Regions from separate parts of the Paraburkholderia sp. NPDC080076 genome, predicted to be linked through region 3. Evidence: riboswitches for the same ligand, from Rfam matches in the RefSeq annotation. Region 3 holds a riboswitch; each other region holds the start of a gene.
The links. A riboswitch is a leader RNA that binds a small molecule or an ion and turns the genes downstream of it on or off. The one in region 3 is predicted to bind cobalamin.
Positions count from the first base shown of each region.

Region 1: it holds a riboswitch for cobalamin, as region 3 does, so the genes downstream of both, cobG (precorrin-3B synthase) here and ACQKRQ_RS34190 (CbtB domain-containing protein) in region 3, are expected to answer to the same signal.
Region 2: it holds a riboswitch for cobalamin, as region 3 does, so the genes downstream of both, cobW (cobalamin biosynthesis protein CobW) here and ACQKRQ_RS34190 (CbtB domain-containing protein) in region 3, are expected to answer to the same signal.

Region 1 covers NZ_JBNNWQ010000001.1:1,292,338-1,296,641, reverse strand. Annotated here, with positions in the region: gene ACQKRQ_RS05820 (cobalt-precorrin-5B (C(1))-methyltransferase) at 1-640, opposite strand, end outside; gene cbiE (precorrin-6y C5,15-methyltransferase (decarboxylating) subunit CbiE) at 640-2,046, opposite strand; cobalamin riboswitch at 2,131-2,309, shown strand; gene cobG (precorrin-3B synthase) at 2,394-4,004, shown strand; gene ACQKRQ_RS05805 (precorrin-8X methylmutase) at 3,997-4,304, shown strand, end outside.
Region 2 covers NZ_JBNNWQ010000018.1:100,039-104,342, forward strand. Annotated here, with positions in the region: gene ACQKRQ_RS40550 (cobalamin biosynthesis protein) at 1-281, opposite strand, end outside; gene cobA (uroporphyrinogen-III C-methyltransferase) at 278-1,051, opposite strand; cobalamin riboswitch at 1,290-1,541, opposite strand; cobalamin riboswitch at 1,609-1,889, shown strand; gene cobW (cobalamin biosynthesis protein CobW) at 2,089-3,180, shown strand; gene cobN (cobaltochelatase subunit CobN) at 3,187-4,304, shown strand, end outside.
Region 3 covers NZ_JBNNWQ010000011.1:221,653-225,956, reverse strand. Annotated here, with positions in the region: gene ACQKRQ_RS34200 (hypothetical protein) at 1-499, shown strand, start outside; gene ACQKRQ_RS34195 (CbtA family protein) at 786-1,526, opposite strand; gene ACQKRQ_RS34190 (CbtB domain-containing protein) at 1,538-1,759, opposite strand; adenosylcobalamin (AdoCbl) riboswitch at 1,762-1,915, opposite strand; gene ACQKRQ_RS34185 (histidine phosphatase family protein) at 2,004-2,591, shown strand; gene ACQKRQ_RS34180 (hypothetical protein) at 2,610-3,050, opposite strand; gene ACQKRQ_RS34175 (alpha/beta hydrolase) at 3,117-4,121, opposite strand; gene ACQKRQ_RS34170 (MFS transporter) at 4,141-4,304, opposite strand, start outside.

The sequences.
Region 1 (4,304 bases), on a different contig from region 3:
GATGCGTGTAGCCGTTCGCGCGCGCGACGTCGATGCCCTGATGGATCGACGCGATATACGCCGAGCACGAGAAGGGCCGCACGATACCGGTGGTGCCGAGGATCGACAACCCGCCGAGAATGCCGAGGCGCGGGTTCATCGTTTTCAGCGCGAGCGCTTCGCCGCCTTCCACGCCGATCGTCACTTCGAAGCCGCCGCCATACGCATGCTCCGCCGCGAGTTCGGCGAGATGCTCGGTCATCATTCTGCGCGGCACCGGGTTGATGGCGGGTTCGCCGACCGGCAGCGTCAATCCCGCGCGCGTCACCATGCCGACGCCCGGCCCCGCGCGAAATATCACGCCCGGTTCGGCGACGAGGCGCACGCGAGCGAAGACGACCGCGCCGTGCGTGACGTCTGGATCGTCGCCGGCGTCCTTGACGGTGCCGGCTTCGGCGCCGCCGCTGCCGTTGTCGATCAGGCGGCAGAACACCAGCGGCATTGGCACATGCTGGCCCTTCGGCAACACGATCTCGGCGACCTCGCTGACGACACCCGCGAGCAACAGACGCGCCGCCGCCAGCGACGTCGCGGTGGCGCAACTGCCGGTCGTGTAGCCGCTACGCAGCGGCGCGGGGTGTTCGGGCGTTTCTTCGCGCATCAGGGTTTTTGCGGTAAGTCGGTGTTGGTGGTGCTTGTGCCTTTCGTAGCTTTCGCTTCGTTCGTGACACTCGTGGAGCTCACGGCGTTCGCGTCGTTCTTGGCGTTCGTGCCGGTCTTAACGTTGGTAGCGTTCGTGAAACTCTCGGCAGTCGCGGCGTCAATCGCGTTAGCGGTTCCAGCGGCGTTCACGTCCCCGCCCCCGACCGGCTTCGTCACCTCCAACAGCGTAATCGGCAACGCCTGCCGCCACGTATCGAAACCGCCGAGCGGTTGCGCATCCGCCAACGCGATCCGTGTCAACGTCCCGCCATGCCGCTCGCGCCATGCCGCCAACGCCGCCTCGCCTTGCAACGTGACCGCATTGGCGACCAGCCGGCCGCCTTCGCGCAGACTGGCCCAGCAAGCCTCCAGCACGCCCGGCGCCGTCACGCCGCCGCCGATGAACACGGCGTCCGGCACCGGCAACCCCTGCAGCGCTTCAGGTGCGCGGCCCGCCACGAGTTGCAGTCCCGGCACGCCCAACGCGTCGCGATTGTGTTCGATAAAGCGTTGCCGCTCCGCGTGTCCTTCAATAGCGATCGCGCGGCAGGTGGCATGCGCGCGCATCCATTCGATACCGATCGAGCCGCTGCCCGCGCCCACGTCCCACAGCAATTCGCCCGGCGTGGGCGCGAGGCGCGCGAGCGTGATCGCGCGCACGTCGCGCTTGGTCAACTGGCCGTCGTGGCGAAAGGCGTCGTCGGGCAAACCGCAGGTCAGCGGCAGACGCGGCGCGCCTTCAGTGGCACGGCAGTCGAGCGCGATCAGGTTCAGCGCGGCCACCTCGCCCGCGGACCACTGATCCGCGCGGCCGTCGATGCGCCGTTCCAACTCGCCGCCCAGGTGTTCCAGCACGCTCATGCGGGTCGCCCCGAAACCGCGTGCATTCAGTAGTTCTGCGAGCGCCGCGGGAGTGCGGCCGTCCGCGCTCAGCACGAACACGCGCGCGCCGTCGTGCAGATGCGCGTTCAGCGTGGACAACGGCCGGCCCACCAGCGACACCGTCGCGATGTCCTGCAACGGCCAGCCGAGGCGCGCGGCCGCGAGCGACAACGACGAGGGCGCGGGCAGCACCCGCAACTCCCCCGCCGGCAATTGCCGCGCGAGCGTCGCGCCGACGCCGAACAGCATCGGGTCGCCGCTCGCCAGCACGCACACGGCGCCACCGCGCTCGGCGAGCAGCGGCGCGAGATCGAACGGACGCGGCCACGCGGCACGGCGCGCAGTGAGGCGCGCGGGCAGCATCGCCAGATGGCGTTCGCCGCCGTACACCACTAATGCTTCCAGCAAAGCACGCCGCGCGGGCCTTCCCAAACCGGCGAAGCCGTCGTCGCCTATGCCCACCACCGTCAGCCACGCCGGCATGCATCCATCCTCGTTCTGTGTCTTCAAATAATGCGCTGTGCCACGCCGATCAAAGCGTCCAGCCTCGTTGTGCTGTTCGAAAAAAGGCATAATACAGCCGCCGGTGCCCTTCGGGGCCGAAGAGGGAACACAGTGCCGCTGTGGCTGCCCCCGCAACTGTATGCAGCGAGTCCGCCTGCGCTCCACGCCACTGGTTCGACCGGGAAGGCCGCGGCGGACCACGACCTGCCAGCCAGGAGACCTGCCGGCGAGACTGTTCGTGCCAGCCAACATCGGGCGGGGTGTACCGATGCCGTAGCAATGCCCGCCTCGCGGCTTGCTCGGGCCGTCGCGCGACGCTAAACCCGGTGTCCGTCTTGAATCAAGCTTCGCCTTCCACCGTTTTATCCGACGCGGCTCTCACGCTGCGGCCCTCGGCGTGTCCGGGGCTGCTGCGCATCATCGCCGCGCGCGACGGCGGGATTTGCCGGATCAAGTTGCCCGGCGGTGAGTTGAGCGCGGCGCAGGCTCGGGCGATCGCGCAGGCCAGCGCACGGTACGCGGCCGGGGTGATCGAGCTGACCAATCGGGCGAATGTGCAGGTGCGTGGGGTGAAGCGCGATGACGAGGCGGCCTTGATTGCGGCTTTGGTCGATGCGGGTCTCGGGCCGATGCCGGCGACCGGCGCGGGGAACGCTGCGGATAGGACGGTGGCGGATAACGCTGTGGAGACGGGGATAGCGGACGCCGTGGATGCGGAAGGCGAGAACGCGACGGATGCAACCATCGCGAACGCAGTGAATACGGAAGCTGAGAACGAGAGCGCTGCGGACGCACTCGCCGCAGCCGCAGCCGCAGCCGCAGCCGACGACGTGCGCAACGTAATGATCAGCCCCGCTGCCGGACGCGATCCGTTCGCCCTGTTCGACACGCGCCCGCTATGCGCCGAGTTGCTCACGATGCTGCAAAGCGAAGCGCGTCTCGCGGCGCTATCGCCGAAATTCGCGCTGCTGCTGGACGGCGGCGAGCGGCTCGCGAGAGTGGATCATCCGCACGATGTGTGGCTGGCGGCATCGCAAGAGGCGGATGGCGTGCGGTTCGTGTTCGGGTTGGCGGGTTGTCCGCCTGTTAGCGAGTCTGCTGGCTCTTTAGCACACAACGAGCGCATCGCACCGGAAAAGCCCCGCGCAGACGGCACAGGCGCATTAGCCGCGATAGTTCCTTCGCAAGTCACCGCACTAGTCCGCGCGCTGCTCCTCACATTCCTCGACCTCGCTGCCGCCGACGCCACGCGCATGCGCCATCTGCTAGCCGCGGATTCCGTCAATGCTGTACTGCGTCACGCTCAGCGATATCTCGACTTCCCACTGACGCAGAACGCGAAGCTGGCCAAGTGGCATCGCGTTACACCAGCCGACGCCAGCCTCCGCCTCGGCGCCCACGCTCAACGCGTGGCCGAAACCTGGCACGTCGGCGGCCAGCCGTCGCTCGGACGCCTCGACGCCGACACCCTTAACGGCCTCGCGACACTTTCGCAACAGCACGGCAACGGCACGCTTCGCCTAACACCCTGGCAGAGCGTGCTGCTACCCGACATCGCCACGCACGCCGTCCCGACAGTGCTGTCCGGTCTGAACACGCTCGGTCTCGCCTGCGATCCCGCGCAAGCCATCACGCGCCTGATCGCGTGCGCCGGATCGAGCGGCTGCGCGAAGGGCCTCGCCGACACCAAGTCCGACGCGCTGCGCCTCGCGGCCCGCCTGCCTGCGGACGTCGACGTGCATCTGAGCGGCTGCTCGCGCTCGTGCGCCGCCGCGCATTGCGCACCGTACACGCTGCTCGGAGCCGCGCCCGGCCTCTATGACCTTTATCGACGCGACGGCCAGCCCGGTTTCGGCCAGTGCGTCGCGCGCCAACTGACGATCGGCCAGGCCGCCGACATGCTCGAACGCCTCGCCCGGAGTGACACCGATGCTTGATTACATTCGCGACGGTCAGGAGATCTATCGCCAATCCTTCGCGACGATTCGCGCGGAGGCCGACTTGTCGCGCATTCCCGCCGACCTCGAGAAACTCGCGGTGCGCGTGATCCACGCGTGCGGCATGGTCGACGTGATCGACGATCTGCAATCGTCCGCAGGCGCGGGCGCAGCGGGCCGCGAGGCGCTCGCGCAAGGCGCGCCGATCCTGTGCGATGCCGGCATGGTCGCGCAAGGCATCACGCGTGCGCGGCTGCCGGCGCACAACGAAATCATCTGTACGCTCGCGCATCCGGACGT
Region 2 (4,304 bases), on a different contig from region 3:
CACGGCTCGCAAACACCGTCCACGCCGAGATGCTCGCGCACCGCCGCCGAAGCCTCCGCCACGGGCATCGACGCGATCTGATCAAGGCTGAAGAATGTCAGCGGCAGCGCATGACGTGCGCAGAATTCGAGCAGGCCCGTTTCGTCGGCTTTGGTATCGAGCGAGGCCACGCTGCGGATTTCGTCGAACGAATGCGCGCCGAGCGCGGCGCGCACCGCGGCTTCGATCTGCTCAGCCGGGCTGTGCAAACGGCAACCGATGCCGACGCTCAGCGTTTTCATTGCGTATCCGTTTCGTCTGCGGGCGGCGTTGCGGCGTCGGCCTGCGCCGCCGCGCGCTCCAAGGCGAGCGACGCCACACCGCCGATCACCACGATCGCCGGCGAGCCGAGCCCGGCGCGCGCGACGGTGTCGGCGAATTCGCCGAGCCGCGCGAGCGCATGGCGTTGCTCGGGACGCGTGGCCGATTCGATCGTCGCGCACGGCGTGTCGGCGCTCATGCCGGCCGTGAGCAACGCGCCGACGATATCGTTGAGCCGCCGCATGCCCATGTAGATCACGAGCGTCATGCGGGTGGCCGCGAGCGCGGCCCAGTCCGGCTCGCCGCTGCCCGCGCCGTGTCCGGTGACGAACACCACGCCCTGCGCGTGATCGCGATGCGTGACGGGAATGCCGATTGCCGCGGGCGCCGCGATTCCCGCGGTAATGCCGTTGATGACTTCCACCTCGATGCCCGCCGCGTGCAGCGCCTGCTGTTCTTCGCCGCCACGGCCGAATACGAACGGATCGCCGCCTTTCAAACGAGCGACGCTGCGCCCGGCCCGCACATGTTCGAGCAACTGCGCGACGATGCCGTCCTGCGGCGTGGATGGATGGCCGCCGCGTTTGCCGACGTAGACGACGAGCGCGTCGGCACGCGCGAACTGCAGCACCTCGGGATTCACCAGATCGTCGACCAGCACCACGTCGGCCTGCGCCAATGCACGGGTCGCCTTGATGGTCATGAGTTCGACGTCGCCGGGGCCGGCGCCGATCAGCCAGGCGCGGGTCATCGCGGCGTGCATGGCGAGCGCCATGTCGTGACAAGCGGAAAGGGGTAAAGCGCGGACGGTCGCCAGGCGGCGGACTTTGGGGTCATGCGGTACGACGGATTCAGGCACGGCGCAATGTGTGGCGCGTAGCGATTCCAGCCGGAATCCGCATACGTGGACACACCATGTCGTGCTTCAGCGCCTTCACATCCGTCCCTCGCGGATTCCGGCTGCCGGCGGCGCGATGTTGCCCTGAGGTTCGCCGCCTCCGCGTCTGGCCGGTATCCGGGCTGGCGGCCTCATGCGCTTTGCCTTCCCGTCCGCATTCGCTGGAATGTGCTGGACAGTGGCATCGAAAAAACGCATGCGCGGCGCAAGACAACTCAAGATTGCGCCGCAGGTCGCTTACCGTTGCGGGGACAGCACAGGTTGAGCGCATGGAGCGCCGCCTGTTTCCCGTTTAACTGCACACGCGAATGCATGTGCGGGCACCAAACGCGCGCATACGATAGCACATGGCGCCCCGCCCGATAAGCGCTCGCGGCTTGCGGTTCCTTGACGGCACCGGGCCGCGGGCCTACACTCGCACGCACTTTGGTGCTCGTATGCGCGCTCGTGCGCATGCAGTTAAACGGGAAACAGGGTGCCCACCTGCCATGGATCGGGTCAACCTGTGCTGCCCCCGCAACGGTAAGCGAAATGTGGTGCTAAGTTCAGTTCATTAGCGCCGCGGAGCCGGCTTCGATGTCCACGCGCAAGGCCGCGTCGGCATATCACCACTGGGCGAGAAATCACTCGCCCGGGAAGGGGAAGCGGCGCTTTCGCCAGCCCGGATACCGGCCAGAATACGAAGGACGAACGCCGCGGGGATGCGGCGCTGCGTTCATGACCTCATTCCCGCTTTCTGTTTTTCTGTTGTCGCGGCAACGCCGTCGTTCGTCCCCGTGTTTTGTTATCGTCGTGGCTGGCCGGGCCTGTGCCTCGTTTTGCCCGGCGCAGGCAGATGGCCATACAGGCACAGCGGCGTGCGCGTGCAACTCCTACGGATGGACCTCACGATGCAAACTCAAATGCGCAAGATCCCCGTCACCATCGTCACGGGCTTTCTCGGCAGCGGCAAGACCACGCTGCTGCGGCATATTCTTCAGCATGCGGGCGGCAAGCGCATCGCGGTGATCGTCAACGAGTTCGGCGAACTCGGCATCGACGGGGAAATCCTCAAGGGTTGCGGCATAGGTTGCGATGAAAACGGCGTCGAAACCGAAGGCCAACTGTATGAACTCGCGAACGGCTGCTTGTGCTGCACCGTGCAGGAAGAGTTTTTTCCGGTGATGGAAAAGCTCGTGGAACGCCGCGATCAGATCGATCACGTGCTGATCGAGACGTCGGGTCTCGCGTTGCCGAAACCGCTGGTGCAGGCCTTCAACTGGCCGCAGATCAAGAACAGTTTCACCGTCGATGCCGTGGTGACTGTAGTGGACGGTCCGGCCGCGGCTAGCGGCCAGTTTGCCGACAACCCCGTCGCCGTGGATGCGCAACGCAAGGCCGATCCGAATCTCGATCACGAGTCGCCGTTGCACGAACTGTTTGAAGATCAGTTGTCCGCGGCCGATCTGGTGATTCTGAACAAGACGGATTTGCTCGACGACGCGCAGCAAAGCGCGGTTGAAGTGTTGCTCCGCGAGGAGATTCCGCCGCAAGTGAAGATCGTGCGCGCGCACATGGGGCAACTCGATCTGCACACGTTGCTGGGACTCGAAGCGGCCTCGGAAGACACGATCCACTTGCGCCACGATCACCACGGTTCCGCCGACGACGCCGACCACCATCACGACGAGTTCGATTCGGTGGTCGTGCAGGCGAATGTGTCGTCGCGCGAAGCGGTGATCGCTGCGTTGCAGCGTCTGGTCGAAACGAACACGATCTACCGCGTCAAAGGGTTCGCGGCGCTGCCGGCCGCGGCGATGCGTCTCGTGATCCAGGGCGTGGGTCGGCGCTTCGACAGCTATTTCGATCGACGCTGGCAGGCCGGCGAAAGCGGCCCGAGCCGCTTCGTGCTGATCGGCGAGGACCTCGATCAGGCCGCGTTGCAGCGCGCGTTCGACGCGGCGCTCGGCGTGCCGTCGAGCGTCGAAACGCAACAGGCGTGAGCGCTCATGCATCTGCTGCGTACCACGCCTGGCGGTTTTGTCGACGATACGCAAGGCGTGATCCGTATCGATCAGCAGCCCGCGGATATCGTGGTGCTCAGCTCCGCCGATACCACGCTGTCGCTGCTGGCGAGCGTTTTTCCGCGCCTCGGTGAGGGCTTCCCGAGCGTGCGGCTCGCGAACGTCACGTATTTGCGGCAACCGGCGTCGGTCGATTTCTATGTCGAAGACGTCTTGCAGCATGCACGCGTGGTGGTGGTCGATCATCTCGGCGGCGAGGCGTATTGGCCTTACGGCATCGAGCAGGTGGTGGCGCTCGCCGAGCGCAAGCAGCAGACGCTCGCGATGTTTTCCGGCGATCTGCAGGAAGATCCGAACCTGCTCGCGCGCAGCACCGCGAGCGCCGATCTGTGCCATCAGCTGTGGCGCTATCTGCGTGAAGGCGGCCCACAAAATGCCGAGGCGTTCCTGCGCTGTATCGCGCACCGTGTCTGCGGCTGGGGACGCGAACCGGCGCCGCCGCGCGCGTTGCCCGCCGCGACGCTCTACCATCCCGAGCGTGACACACCGACGGTTGCCGATTGGCAGGCGCGCTGGCGGCAGGACGCGCCGGTCGCGGCGATCCTGTTCTACAAGGCGCATCTGCAGGCGGCCAATACGGCCGTGTTCGATGCGCTGATCGACGCGCTCGAATCGCAAGGTCTGAATCCGCTGCCGATCGCGATCACCTCGCTGAAAGATGCGATGAGCCGAGACGTCGTGCAGTCGCTGTGCGCGCAGCACGAGGTCGCGTTGGTGCTGAACACGACCGCCTTCGCCGCGTCCGCGATCGACGACCCCGAGCCGCTTGCGCTCGCCGGCGACGCTCCGGTGTTCCAGGTGATCCTGAGCGGCGGCAATCGCGAGGATTGGGTCAAGGACAATCAAGGCCTCAATTCGCGCGATATCGCCATGCATATCGCGCTGCCGGAAGTGGATGGCCGCATCATCACGCGCGCGATCAGTTTCAAGGGACTCGCGTACCGTTGTCCTCACACTCAGGTCGACGTGGTGCGTTATCAGCCTGACGCCGGGCGAGTGGGCTTTCTCGCTGAACTGAGCCGGCGCTGGTGCCGTCTGCGTTC
Region 3 (4,304 bases):
TCTGATTCCGACGTGTCAGGAAATGCAGGATGCGATTGCCAGGGTGTCGTCTTCGCTGGTTGATTGCAACGGCAACCCGTTTATGCCGGGCGCGCATGTGCCGACCTGTGACCAGGTCGACAGCAGGATCACGCAGGCGGTCGGCTCAATTCCGGCCGACAAGTTCCTCCAGAACGTGCAGGACGATCCCACAACCCACACGATTACCTTCAAGGTGGCGGACGGCGGCGGCACCTTCACTGTCAATCTCTCGGACCTGTTGCCGATTGTCGTAGGCCAGGGACTGAGCGGAAACGGGACCGTTGCCACACCTGCCGATATCAGGCTTGCGCCGTCCAGCGGACTGACTGTCAGTTCAACCGGTACAGCGGTAAAGCTGTCAGGCGACGCCGCCAATGCGCTGGCGCTCGGCAGTGACAAGGGTCTATATGTCCCGAATCTGTCGGGCGGCCAGACATCGCAGGTAACACAAAACAAGGACTATGGTCAGGCCGATTGACACAAAACACCTGCGGCGTCCTGATTCTACGGACAACCGAAGACTGTGTGCCAACAACTAAGTTGTTGAATTCAAACAGAATGGATGTTTGTGGACCTTGTGCGTTGCGAGATGAAATTATCCACAGATGCTGTTCGCAAGCCTGTGGATAACCACCCCACAACCGCCCCAACTCCTTGACGCAGAACCCTTCTTGACCACTGCGCGCAAAGCACGGAGAGCGAAGTGCGAGAGCAAGACGCGGAGCGCAACCACCAAACCGGTTGCGCTCACCAATTCCAAAACATCAAACCGACTTCACCGCCGACCTTCCCCCCACCCGCATAAACGCACTCCGCTCAACCAGCGCCCCAAACAGCAGCCCGATCGTCGCCCACATAATCGCCTGCATGCCCAGCGCCGCGACGCGGAATTTCCACAGCAGCACCGCCGGGAAAGCCTCCGGCACTTCGTTGATCGTGGGCATCGACAACTGCACCGCGGCGATGATCGCGATTAACACCACCGCCCCCACAATCGAGCCATTCCACGCGCCAAGCTTCATGGCTGCACGGCGCCGCACCTTGAGCGAAAACACCATCGCGGCCAGCGATATCGCAATCATCAGGAAGAACAAACCCGTCCGCGTCCCAATCGTTTCAGGGTCGCCGACCGAAGGCGGGTTCGCCGGATACTTCAGATTCGGCACCACCGCCAGCGCAATGAACGCGCCAAGCGCAAGCCACGCGGACAACGCGCGCGGGCTCAATGCGCCCACTCGTCCATAGGCGTACGCGAACACCAGCGAGAACAGCCCGCCGAATGCCGCGCCGTAAGTCACCACGCCAGTCAACAGGCCGATACCCCGCTGCGTATCGCGGCTCACAATCTCGGGTTCAGCGGCCTCGCCTTTCGCGGCGTCGGCCTTTTCTTCGAATGAAATCGCCTGATTCACCTGCGGCTCGCCCACCACCCGGGCAAAGCCGAACGTGAGGAGTCCCGCGGCGATGCCTGCAAGCATCCCGCGTACCAACAATTTACCAACCATGGTCGACTCCGTTAGTGGCAGGGAAAGCCGAGCAGATGGCGGCCGTCGTGCACGAACTCATGCACGTACATGCCCGGCACCAGCGAGGTGGCGCCCTGTTCCGCACCCACGAAGTAAAGCGCGAGCAACAACAGCAAACCGCCGAACACAACCCAGGGCAACAACTCGCGCAGCGGAATCGGCGTGGGTTGCGCAACGGGCTGGTTGGCGGGATCGAAAATAGCTTCGTTCATGATGGACATCTCCTGGGGTAACGCGCCCCGATAGTCATTGCAGAGGATTGGTGCGAAGCTCAGGTCTGGCTTTCGGCTTGTGCTGCCGATTACAGTGGCGCGACCGCGCCGGGCTCTCACCGGCTTCCGCGCTTCGCAGTCCCGCTATTCTACGCGCTAAACTTCGGCACCCGGCAACGCAAAACGTACGGTTCATCCCGCTCGCGTTCGCCTTCGGGGCGCGGCTTCACAGGACATGAACAGAATGGACACTCGGCTGTTACTGATCAGCCACGCATCGACCGCCGCCCAGCGCGCAGGCCGTTTTCCCGCTGACGACCCGCTCGACGCCCGCGGCCTCGCCGAAGCCCACGCCGCGCGCACACGTCTGGCGACAGCGAACGACGCGGCCGCTTTCGTCAGCCCGGCCGTCTGCGCGCGCGAGACGGCAGCCGCCCTGGGCCTCGCGGCATCGGTCGACGCCGGTCTGGCGGATATGAACTACGGCGCATGGCAGGGGCGGCGGCTGGCCGACCTCGCTGCCGAAGCGCCGCAAGACCTCGCCGCATGGGCGCGCGATCCCGACGCCGCGCCGCACGGCGGCGAGTCGTTCAGTCAGCTCGCGAAACGGGTAGGAGAATGGCTCGACGCGCAAAACGGCGCGAAGGATCGTGCACCGAACCATGCGCGCGACGTGATCGCCGTCACCCATGCGCCGGTGCTCCGGGCAGCGATCGTGCATGCGCTAGGGGCATCGCCCGCCGTGTTTCCGCGCATTGAAATCGCGCCGCTTTCGATAATCGAGTTGCGGCGCTCGTCGCGCGGCTGGACATGGTGGCCGGCCTCACGCTAGCCACCTTCGTGCGGCGGTTTACTTACCCGACACCACCAGACGCAGCTTGTTCGAACCGGTCGGCGTCAGCGTGATGTCGGTCCGCTTGCCCTTCGCACCCAGATAAAAGTGCTGATGTCCCGGCGAATTCTGATCGTGGGTGGCGTCCGGCAGACACGATGCGATGTCCGCCGCGACAGCTTGCAGCGCGTCTGCATTCGAACCGGCGTCGTGATGCGACGTCCAGTTGCATTGATACGCACCGCGACTCGCCGAACATTGCGCGTCGTCGCCATAAGGTTGCGCGACGCCCTTGCCGTCGTCCGGCGTCAATGAAGCGAGCCCGCCAGGGGCGGCCGCGACGATCCGTTTCAGCGAAGTACACGGGCTAGGCGCATCGTCGGCATATGCGCTGCCGGTCAGCAAGACGCCCAGCGATGCAGCGGCAAGCGCGGTGACAAGTAATCGGGTTCTGTTCATGTCGGCGCGGTCCTTGAAGTCACTCACAGGTATTAGCGCGGTAGCACGCTTCGTGCCCATGCGCACTCACAGCCCAGTACCAAACAAAGCCGCCAGCCCCTGCGCCGAAGCAAAAATCCCTTTGGCATCGTGCCCGACACCATCGATCACATACGTCTGATGCTTCGCCAATCCTTCCGGATGCCGCAACGCCATATAGCGCGCATAAGCCAGCCCGCGCCCGAGCCGGTGTTCCCCTTGCGTCAGCGCGGCGCATGAACGGTCGAGCGCCGGATGCTGCGGATCGCAATCCGCGCCGCCGAGCAGCACGGTGACGTCACGCTGCGCGTAACGCGCTTCGAGCGCTGCGGCAGAAGCCGCGTCGCCCGCATAGCCCGGCAAATCCTCGAGCCCATATTTCCAGCGATTGAACGACGGACACATCGCCCGATCGAACTCCGCGAATTCGCCGGACGCAACCGGCCGCATCGCATCGAAGTACACATATGACGAAGGATTCGCGACCACGTAGCGCAGCGCGATGCCGCGCGCCGCGAGCGGCGCCTCGTCGCGCGCCACCACCGCATAGCGCTGCACGACTTGCGCGCCGCCCGAGTGTCCCGCGATCACCACTTCGGCAAGCGACGCGAACTGCTCGCGCGAAGCAAGCGTATGCAGAATGGCGTCGAGCACATCGAACGAACTGATCGGCGCGGGACCTTCGGCGTTCTCGCCGCCCATCCAGCTCGTCCAGTCCCAATGCAACGTGGACGACGGCACCTCGTGCGCCTCGACATCCGCCGTCGCGAGAAACTGCGGCACGATCAGCAGCGTATCGGCCGCACTGCCGCCCGCGAGCGCGCACGAACGCTGCGCGAGTTCGAAATACGTGTCGCCGTTGCGCAAGCGGCCATGAATCAGAATCACGGCGCGTTGGACTTCGCGCGTCGGCGCTAGCCAGTCGCCGTTCGAAAACACGGGCACGGTGCCGCTGCCGGCTTGCGTCGTGACGCTCAGATGCCGGCTTGCGACGACCGTGACCGGATGCTCATTCGGCGCGCGTTCGTCGTCTGTGATGAAAGGCTGGGTCATGCAATAGGCTCGTGGTTGATCAATGGGTGACGGGCCTCGCCGCCGCGCCGCCCGACATGCGTCCGGCGCGCGTGAAGTACACCATCGCGAGCGACACGAAGCCGGCAAAAATCAGGTAGAACGCGGGCGTAAGGCTGCTGCCGGTCACGCGCGTCAAGCCGGTGATGGTGAGCGGCGCCATGC